Regions from separate parts of the Microbacterium sp. SCN 71-21 genome, predicted to be linked through region 1. Evidence: predicted binding sites of a transcription regulator. Region 1 holds the regulator's gene; each other region holds the start of a gene.
What was found. The regulator HspR, encoded in region 1, represses chaperone genes until heat shock. The targets are predictions, from matches to a motif close to AAGTTGAGTCNNNNNGACTCAACTT.

Region 1 (3,271 bases):
CCGGGTGGGAGGCCTCGTTCATCTCCGCCTACGCCACCATGCACCCCTTCGAGGACTTCGCTGAGACGTGGGCGCACTTCCTCCACATCTGCGACAGTGTCGAGACGGCCCGCGCCTACGCGCTCGCAGCGGTCGGCGACATCCGCTCGGCACCGCGGTTCAGCGAGGTCGTGAGGCTCATCTGGATGCCGCTGGCCACCGCACTGAACATGATGAACCGCGCGATGGGCAAGCACGACCTCTACCCGTTCGTCATCCCCGAGCCGGTGCTCGACAAGCTTGACCTGATCGCCCAGCTGCAGCACCGGGTCGCCGCCGGAGGCGTGGAAGACTGACCGGGTGAGCGACACCGCCGGAACCCCCGCAGCACCTCCCGGCGAGATCGACGGGTTCGCGGCGGCATCCTTCGCCGGCGTGCGGGACGCCTTCGCCCGCAACCTGGCTTCCGGCGAGGAGCTCGGCGGCTCGCTGTGCGTCATCGTCGACGACGAGGTGGTCGTCGACCTCTGGGGCGGCTGGTCCGACCCCGCCGGCACGGTGCCGTGGGGCGCCGACACGATCACGAACACCTGGTCGAACTCGAAGACCGTCACCGCCCTCGCGGCGCTGCAGCTCGTCGAGCGCGGCCGGCTCGACCTCGCCGCCCCGGTGGCGCGCTACTGGCCCGAGTTCGCGGCGGCCGGCAAGGCGCACATCACGGTGCGGCAACTGCTCGACCACACGGCCGGTGTGCCCGCCTGGGAGCAGCCGGTGACGGTGTCGGACATCCTCGATCAGGATGCCGCGGCCGCCCGCCTCGCGGCCCAGGAACCCTGGTTCGCCCCGGGCACCTCGCAGTCCGGCTACGCACTCGTGTGCTTCGGCCACCTGATCGGTGAGGTCGTGCGGCGCATCGACGGGCGCCCTCTCGGCCGGTTCGTCGCGGAGGAGCTCGCCGACCCGCTCGGCGCGGACTTCTGGCTGGGGCTGCCGGAGAGCGAGGAGAACCGCGTGAGCCTCGTCGTGCCGCCGCCGCGCGTGCCGCGCGACCCGGCGTCACGGCCCGAGCCGGGGTCGATCGCGACCCGGGCATACAGCGGGCCGATCCTCGGGGCGCGGGACAGCTGGACGCGGGAGTGGCGGGCCGCCGGCATCGGCGGGTCCGGCGGAACCGGCAACGCCCGCGCGCTCGCGCGCATGAACCAGATGCTCGCGCAGGGCGGCCTCGTCGAGGGCACCCGCCTGCTGTCACCGGCGGTGGTCGACGCGGTGTTCGCGCACCCCACCGACAGCACCGATCTGGTGCTGCGGCTGCCGTTGCGGTTCGGGCTCGGGTGGGCGCTGCCGCACCCGGTGTCGACTCCGTGGCTGCCGGGCGATCACCGCATCGCCTTCTGGGGCGGATGGGGCGGCTCGCTCGTCATCTGCGACCTCGACCGGCGCATGACCTTCGCGTACGTCATGAACCGCATGGCGGCGAGCGTCATCGGCTCCGATCGCTCGATCGACTACGTCACCCGCGCCTACGCCGCACTCGGCTGAGCATCGCACCCCTGCGGGTGCGAGGGTCAGTCCCGTTCGTCGTCGCGGTGGGGCAGCTCCCGGCGCGGGCGCCAGATCACGACGTCGGTCGCGCGGCGCACGCGCGTGCCCTGGCGGATCGTGACGACCGAGCCGGTGGAGCCGGCCGCGAAGACCCGGGCGCGCTTGTCGAGCTCGGCGCGCAGCGCCTGTTCGAGGTCGCGCACCCGCAGCGTGAGGTCGCGCACGCGGTTCTCGAGTGACACGATGCGCGCGATCGCCGGCAGGCTCATGCCGTCGGCCGACAGGCGCGCGACCTCGCGCAGCTGCTCGACGTGACGCAGCGAATAGCGCCGCGACCCGCCCTTGGTGCGGTCGGGCACGACGAGGCCGAGCCGGTCGTACTGGCGCAGCGTCTGAGGGTGCATGCCGCTCAGTTCGGCAGCCGTCGCGATCGCGAAGATCGGGGCATCCTCGTCGATCTGCTCGCTCATGACCGGGCCTTCGCCACCAGATCTGCGCGCGGGTTCTCCTTCGGCTCGAACTCGCGGAAGCGTTCGAGCGCCGCACGGGCGTCGTCATCCAGGTGCGCGGGAACCGCGATCTGCACCTCGGCGAGCAGGTCGCCGGTGCCCTTCGCGGTCGTGATGCCGCGGCCCTTGACGCGCAGCACGCGCCCCGACGGGGTGCCGGGCGCGACCCGCAGCTTCACGATCTCGCCACCGAGCGTCGGCACCTCGATCGTCGCGCCGAGCGCCGCCTCGGTGAACGTCACCGGCACCGAGAGGCGCAGGTTCAGCCCATCGCGGGTGAAGACCGGATGCGGCCGCACGGTGACCTGCACGACGATGTCACCCGCCTCGCCGCCGTCGGGCGACGGGCGGCCGCGGCCGCGCAGCCGGATCTTCTGGCCGTCGGCGACGCCCGCGGGGATCTTCACCTTGAACGGCGCACCGTCCTCACCCTGCAGGGTGATGGTGTCGCCCGCCGCGGCGGTGACGAAGTCGAGCGTCGTGCGGGCCGTGACATCCGCCCCTCGGGTCGGACCGCCGAAACCGCGGAACCCGCCCGACGAACGGCCGAACGACCCGGTGCCGAAGCCGCCGCCGGGCTGGTTGAAGACGCTGTAGAAGTCGTCGAACCCGCCCGCACCGCCCCGGGGGGCGCCGCGGCCCTGGCCGAACATCGAGAACACGTCCTCGAAGCCGCCGGCGCCGGCGCCGCCCGCGGTGAAGCGAGCACCCGACCCCATCGCGCGGATCTGGTCGTACTCGGCGCGCTGCTCCGGATCGCTCAGCACGGCGTACGCCTCGCTGACCTCCTTGAACTTGGCCTCCGCCTTCGCATCGCCCTGGTTCGAGTCGGGGTGGTACTGGCGCGCGAGCTTGCGGTACGTCTTCTTGAGATCGGCCTCCGACACGTCCTTCGAGACGCCGAGCACGGCGTAGAAGTCCTTGTCGAACCAGTCCTGGCTCGCCACCTGTGCCTCCTACTCCGCCGGAACGGCGACGACGACCTTGGCGGGTCGCAGCTCGATCGAGCCGAGGCGGTAACCCACCTCGACGACCTCGAGGACCGTCGTCTCGGTCGCGCCGGGGGTCGGCTGCTGGAAGATCGCCTCGTGCTGCTGCGGGTCGAACACCTCGCCCGCCGCGCCGTAGGTGACGAGGCCGATGCGCTCGGCGACGCCGCGCAGCTTCTCGGCGATCTGCGCGAAGGGGGTGCCCTCGGCGAGATCACCGTGCTTCTCGGCGCGGTCGAGGTCGTCGAG
Region 2 (3,271 bases), on a different contig from region 1:
CCGACCGCGCGCTGCACGGCATCGGCGACCGCGTCCACCGCGCGCGGGGTCATCGTCGCTCCGGGCGGCGCGCCGATCGTGCTCGCCAGATGCCAGCTCTCGACCGGAACCCCCAGCACGGATGAGGCCACCTGGTCGTCGACCGCTTCTCCGGCGACGAGGGAGCGCACCATCGCCCGCCGGCGTGCGTGTTCCGACTGGAACGCACGGCGCCGCTCCGCATCGATTGCCGAGATGAACGCACCCACCCACCCGTCGACGGTCTGGGTCACGACGCGGGTGAGTGCGGGGACCTCGGCCGCCCCTCCGAGTTCGACCGCCCGAGAGACGAGGGCGTCGAGCCACGCATGCTGCATCATGCGCATCGTGTCGACGACTCGCCCCAGCGGAAGGTCGCGGGCGACGATGTCGTCGGCGAACGCGCGCTCTGCCAGGCGCTCGTCGGGGGTGGTCGGTTCCGATGCGAGGCACCGCTCGATCGCCTCGGCGAGCACGTGCTCGGCGAGGGCGCGCATGTGGGGCCACGGTGCGAGTGCGTCCGCATCGGGCCGCGCTCTCAGTACACCGAGCGTGTGGTCCACGGTCGCGACCACCCAGCGCACCGGCCCCTCGCCGAGTGCGGCATGCAGGCGTTCCAGCTCGTCGTCGGGCAGTGAGGCGGCCGTCGTGGGGGCGCCGTCGAGCGTGCACACGAACTCGCGCAGCCGACCCGGGGAGGACATGCGGTCAGCCTAGGCGCACCGTGCACTCTGCACAGAGAGTGCTGTGAAGAGTGGTCGAAGCGACCGATGAGCGGCGACGCGAACACCGCGATCGTGGTGGTCATGCGGGACAACCGCCCGCGAACATCCCCCGTGATCAGGAGGTCACCGTCATGCCCGAATCGAACATCATCGCCGTCACCTTCGACGACCGCTCGAACGCCTTCCAGGCGCTCAGCGAGCTGAAGGGCGCAGGCATGGAAGGCCGCGTCGACGTCGCCGCCGCGGCCGTCGTCACCCGCGACGCCGACGGGCGCATCTCGATGCCCGACGGCGTCGACAACAACGGCGCCGTGGGCACCTGGGGCGGCAGCCTCGTGGGACTCCTGATCGGCGTGATCGGCGGACCCATCGGCATTCTGCTCGGCTGGACGGGCGGGCTGCTCGTGGGCGGCGCCTTCGATCTGCGGCGCGTCGACCGCTCAGCGGGCGCGCTCGAGCAGATCAGCAGTGCCATCCCGATCGGCGGCACCGCCCTCGTCGCCGAGGTCGCCGAGTACGCCCGTGAGGTCGTCGACGGTGAGATGGCGAAGCTCGACGGCGTCGTCATCCGGCGCCCGCGCGAGGAGGTGCTCGACGAGATGGAGGCCGCCGAGGAGGCCTACCGTGAAGCCGAGAAGGAGGCGCGGCGTCACGCGCGTGAGCAGCGCAAGGCCGAGCGCAAGGCCGATGCGGCGGAGCGCACCGCGGCGCTGAAGGAGAAGCTCGGCGCCAGTTGATCCGCCATGCGAAGAGGGCTGCCGGTGCAGGAGCGCCGGCAGCCCTTCGCCGCGCGTTCGGCGGGCGGGCCGGGCGGAAGTAGGGTCTTCGGTCCGCCGATGGGCGTGGCATCCTTCGGCGAGCCGGCCTGCTCCGGGGGACTGTGCACAATGCGCAGTCGTGGGCTCCGGACCGCGATAGAGCGGTCCCTCCCCGGGATCTCCCCATTTCGCCGTCGGTGAACTCCGCCGCCTTCGCTGGCACTCTCACTGCCCGAGTGCTAATCTCGCACTAGTTGAGCCAATCAGACTCAACTTTCGCAGACCCGGGTGGATGCTGCATCCGCCCCGCTCACACAGGAGAACCCATGGCGACCTACGACCTGCTCCGCGACCTGGAGCGCTTCGCGACCACGACTCTCGACCAGACCCGCCGTGGTCCGCGCCAGATGCCGATGGACGTCTACCGCGACGGCGACCACTACGTGCTCACCGCCGACCTCCCGGGCGTCGACCCGGGTTCGATCGACGTCGACGTCGACGGACAGCTGCTCACCATCCGCGCCGAGCGCACCCTGCCCAGCGGCGAGGGCGTCAGCTGGATCACCCGCGAGCGGGAAGCCGGCGCCTACCTGCGCCAGCTGCAGCTCGGGCGTGGCATCGACACGGAGACCATCTCGGCGAGCTACCGCGACGGTGTGTTGAGCGTGACCCTGCCCGTCAGCGAGAAGGCGAAGCCGCGCAAGGTGGCCGTGGCCGGCGCCGCCGAGGCGGTCACCGTGACCGAGGGCGCGACTCCCGCCGCCTGACCCATCGACCGCGCCGACCCGCGCACAGACGGAGCGCCCCTGGCCCGAGTACGGGCCGGGGGCGTTCGCGCATTCCCGCAGCTAGCGCAGGTCGGCGGGTTTCACCCGCACCGGTCCCATCCAGAGCGCGACGAGCACGGATGTGACCGCCCCGGCCGCCATGATGGCCGCGAGCACGACGATCTGGAACCGGCCCGCCTCCAGCGGCGAGATCCCCCCGAAGATCGCGCCGACGAAGGCGCCCGGCAGCACGACGAGACCGGTCGTCTTGGTCTGGTCGATCGAGGGGATGAGGGCATCGCGCACGGCCTGCCGCGCCAGCGCCAGGGTCGACTGCCGGGGCCGCGCGCCGAGGGCGAGCCACCCCTCCACCTCGTCCCAGTGGTCGACGATTCCGCGGGTGAACATGCGGCCGGTGAGGGTCGCGATGCTCATGGCGTTGCCGATGACGATCGCGCCGATCGCCAGCGCGTAGCGTGCGGTCAGCTCGAGCGCACCGGTCGCGAACACGATCGTCGTCGCGAACACGACCCCCGACACGATGGATGTCGTCATCATCGCCGCGTGGCGCCGCGACCATCCGATGCGTCCGGTCGCCACCGACGCCGCGATCACGAACATCGCGACGAGGGTCAGTGCGATCAGCCTCGCGTCGGTGATGAGTCCGGTCAGCAGCACGCTGATCACCGCGAGCTGCACCGCGCCGCGCACGATCGCCAGCAGCGGCGACCACAGGCCCGGCACGCGGAAGGCGGCGAGCACGACCGTCGTGACGGCCGCGAGCACCCCGACACCGACGAGCGAGGGGAGCAGGTCGGTCGGCGGATTCACAGCGCGAGCGTAGCCCCGCGGCATCCTGACGCCCGAATCTCGGCGCATTCTTTGAATCGCACCGCCAGGATGGGCGCGTGAACATCATCGACAGTCTCGGAAGCCTCGGTCCCCTCGCCCTCGTGCTCGTCGCCGTCATCGTCTTCATCGAGAACGGTCTGTTCTTCCCCTT
Region 3 (3,271 bases), on a different contig from region 1:
CCGACGCACGGCTTCGGTGAGCTGACCGCCCTGCTCGTAGCCGACGTATCCCGGAGGGGCGCCGACCAGGCGCGACACCGAGTGCTTCTCGCCGTACTCCGACATGTCGATGCGCACCATGGCGCGCTCGTCGTCGAAGAGGAACTCGGCGAGCGCCTTCGCGAGCTCGGTCTTGCCGACACCGGTCGGCCCGAGGAACAGGAACGATCCGGTCGGGCGGTTCGGGTCGCTGATGCCGGCGCGCGAGCGGCGCACCGCGTCGGACACCGTGCGCACGGCCGGCTTCTGGCCGATGAGCCGCCGGCCGAGCTCGGCCTCGAGGTGCACGAGCTTCTCGGTCTCGCCCTGCAGCAGGCGCCCCACCGGGATGCCCGTCCACGCGGCGATCACGGCAGCGATGTCCTCGTCGGTCACCTGGTCGCCGACCATGCGCTCATCGGTCGACTCGGCCTGCTCGGCGGCGACGAGCTCGCGCTCGAGCGCCGGGATCTCGGCGTACAGCAGCCGCGACGCCTTCTCGAGGTTGCCCTCGCGCTGGGCGCGCTCCGCCTCGACGCGGGCGGCGTCGAGGCGGGTCTTGAGGTCGCCGACGCGGTTGAGCGAGGCGCGCTCGCGCTCCCACCGGGCCTGCAGCTCGGTGAGTCGGGACTCCTCGGCGGCGAGGTCGGTGCGCAGCTTCTCGAGACGCTCCTTCGAGGCCGCGTCCTTCTCCTTCTTGAGGGCGAGCTCTTCGAGCTTGAGCCGGTCGACGTGGCGGCGCAGCTCGTCGATCTCGAGCGGAGCGGAGTCGATCTCCATGCGCAACCGCGACGCGGCCTCGTCGATCAGGTCGATGGCCTTGTCGGGCAGCTGGCGCGAGGGCAGGTAGCGGTTCGAGAGGGATGCCGCGGCCACCAGCGCCCCGTCGGCGATGGCCACCTTGTGGTGGGCCTCGTAGCGCTCCTTGAGTCCGCGCAGGATCGCGATCGTGTCCTCGACGCTCGGCTCGCCGACGTAGACCTGCTGGAAGCGGCGCTCGAGTGCGGCATCCTTCTCGATGAACTCGCGGTACTCGTCGAGGGTGGTGGCGCCGATGAGGCGCAGCTCACCGCGGGCGAGCATGGGCTTGAGCATGTTGGATGCCGCGACCGACCCTTCGCCGCCGCCGGCACCCATCAGCACATGCAGCTCGTCGATGAAGGTGATGACGCGGCCCTCGGACTCGGTGATCTCCTTCAGCACGCTCTTGAGGCGCTCCTCGAACTGGCCGCGGTACATCGCGCCGGCGACGAGGGCGGAGATGTCGAGGGAGACGAGCTCCTTGTTCTTGAGCGACTCGGCGACGTCGCCCGCGACGATGCGCTGGGCGAGGCCTTCGACGACGGCGGTCTTGCCGACGCCGGGCTCGCCGATGAGGACGGGGTTGTTCTTGGTGCGTCGGGTGAGCACCTGGCTGACGCGGCGGATCTCGCTGTCGCGTCCGATGACGGGGTCGAGCTTGCCCTGGCGGGCGCGCTCGGTGAGGTTGATGCCGAACTGCTCGAGGGCGCTCTGCGCCTCCTCCTGGCCCGGCTGCGGTGTGGCGTTCATGATGCTCCTGAAGTTCGCTGCTCAAAGTTGAGTCTTACGCGCTCAAGTTTAGCACTCGCGGATGTCGAGCGCTACGGGGTGGGCCGGAGGTATCGTGCCCCGAGAGGCGCATCCACCCGCGCGCCCCACGCGAACGAACGGACGCCCATGGCCTGGCGCATGCCCTCCGAAACCGCCCCGCACGACCGCACCTGGATGGCCTTCCCGGTCGAGGGCGTCACCCTGGGCGACACCGACGCGCTGCGCGAGGAGGGCTACCGCGCGTGGACCGACGTCGCACTCGCCGTCGCCGAGTTCGAGCCGGTCACGATGGTCGTCGACCCGTCCGAGACCGCGCGGGCGCGGCGCCTGCTGGGCGGCGCGGTCGAGATCGTCGAGGCCCCGCTCGACGAGTTCTGGATCCGCGACTTCGGCCCCACCTTCGTCGTCGACGCCGACCGACCCGGCGCGCTCGGCGCCGTCGACTGGGTGTTCAACGGCTGGGGCTCCCCCGACTGGGCGAACGCGGCGCTCTCGAACGAGATCGCCGGCATCGTCGCCGCCCTCGTCGGCGCCGAGCGCATCCCGTCGCTGCTCGTGAACGAGGGCGGTGGCATCCACGTCGACGGCGAGGGCACCGTGCTCGCGACCGACACCGTGCAGCTCGGCGCGGAGCGAAACCCGTTCGCGACCCGCGAGCGCGTCGAGGCGGAGTTCGCGCGCACCCTCGGCACCACCCGCACGGTGTGGCTGCCCCGCGGCCTCACCCGCGACTACGACCGCTTCGGCACGAAGGGCCACGTCGACATCGTCGCCACGATCCCCTCGCCCGGCCGCCTGCTGCTGCACGACCAGCGGGATGCGGGGCACCCCGACCACGCGGTCACCCGCGACCTCGTCGACCTGCTGTCGCAGGAGACGGATGCCGCGGGCCGCCCCTTCGAGATCGTGCGCCTTCCCGCCCCGTCGACGCTCCGCGACGCGCACGGCGTCGTCGACTGGAGCTACGTCAACCACCTCGTCGTCAACGGCGGCGTGATCGCGTGCGGCTTCGGCGACGAGCGCGCGGACGCCGACGCGCGGGCGATCCTCGCCGAGGCCTACCCGGGCCGCCGCGTCGTGTCGGTCGAGTCGCGTCCGATCTTCGATCGGGGCGGCGGCATCCACTGCATCACGCAGCAGCAGCCCTCCCTCGGCGCGTCGGCATGATCGACGTCGTCGAGGCGTCGATCGCCGAGCTGCGGTCGGCCCCCGAGGACGGCCGCACGACGAGCGTCGCGCTCGTCGACGCCTACCTCGCGCGCATCGCCGCCTACGACGCCCCCGGCACCCCCACCGCACTCAACGCCGTCATCGTGGCGAACCCCGATGCGCGGGCGGAGGCCGCGGCATCCGATGCCCGACGCGCCCGCGGCGAGGGACGCGGGCCGCTCGAGGGCATCCCGTACACCGCGAAGGACAGCTACCTGGTGCGCGGCCTCACCGCGGCGGCAGGCAGCCCCGCGTTCGCCGACCTCGTCGCCCAGCGTGACGCGTTCACGATCGAGCGGCTGCGGGCTGCGGGCGCGATCTGCCTCGGCCTCACCAACATGCCGCCGATGGCCAACGGCGGCATGCAGCGCGGGGTCTACGGGCGGGCCGAGAGCCCGTATGACGCCGACCACCTGACGGCGCCGTTCGGCTCCGGCTCGTCGAACGGCTCCGGCACGGCGACCGCCGCGAG

Region 2: a site for HspR is predicted at 1,753-1,777, ahead of ABT08_RS11560 (Hsp20/alpha crystallin family protein). Genes of this name have one in related genera too.
Region 3: a site for HspR is predicted at 1,594-1,618, ahead of ABT08_RS10910 (ATP-dependent Clp protease ATP-binding subunit). Genes of this name have one in related genera too.

The regions. Positions count from the first base shown of each region.
Region 1 is NZ_MEGA01000106.1:915-4,185, forward strand. It holds gene ABT08_RS12355 (zinc-binding metallopeptidase family protein) at 1-335, shown strand, start outside; gene ABT08_RS12360 (serine hydrolase domain-containing protein) at 340-1,521, shown strand; gene ABT08_RS12365 (heat shock protein transcriptional repressor HspR) at 1,548-1,994, opposite strand; gene ABT08_RS12370 (DnaJ C-terminal domain-containing protein) at 1,991-2,980, opposite strand; gene ABT08_RS12375 (nucleotide exchange factor GrpE) at 2,990-3,271, opposite strand, start outside.
Region 2 is NZ_MEGA01000089.1:1,473-4,743, forward strand. It holds gene ABT08_RS11550 (PucR family transcriptional regulator) at 1-722, opposite strand, end outside; gene ABT08_RS11555 (DUF1269 domain-containing protein) at 875-1,480, shown strand; gene ABT08_RS11560 (Hsp20/alpha crystallin family protein) at 1,828-2,268, shown strand; gene ABT08_RS11565 (ABC transporter permease) at 2,350-3,099, opposite strand; gene ABT08_RS11570 (DedA family protein) at 3,177-3,271, shown strand, end outside.
Region 3 is NZ_MEGA01000079.1:3,840-7,110, reverse strand. It holds gene ABT08_RS10910 (ATP-dependent Clp protease ATP-binding subunit) at 1-1,569, opposite strand, end outside; gene ABT08_RS10905 (agmatine deiminase family protein) at 1,729-2,757, shown strand; gene ABT08_RS10900 (amidase) at 2,754-3,271, shown strand, end outside.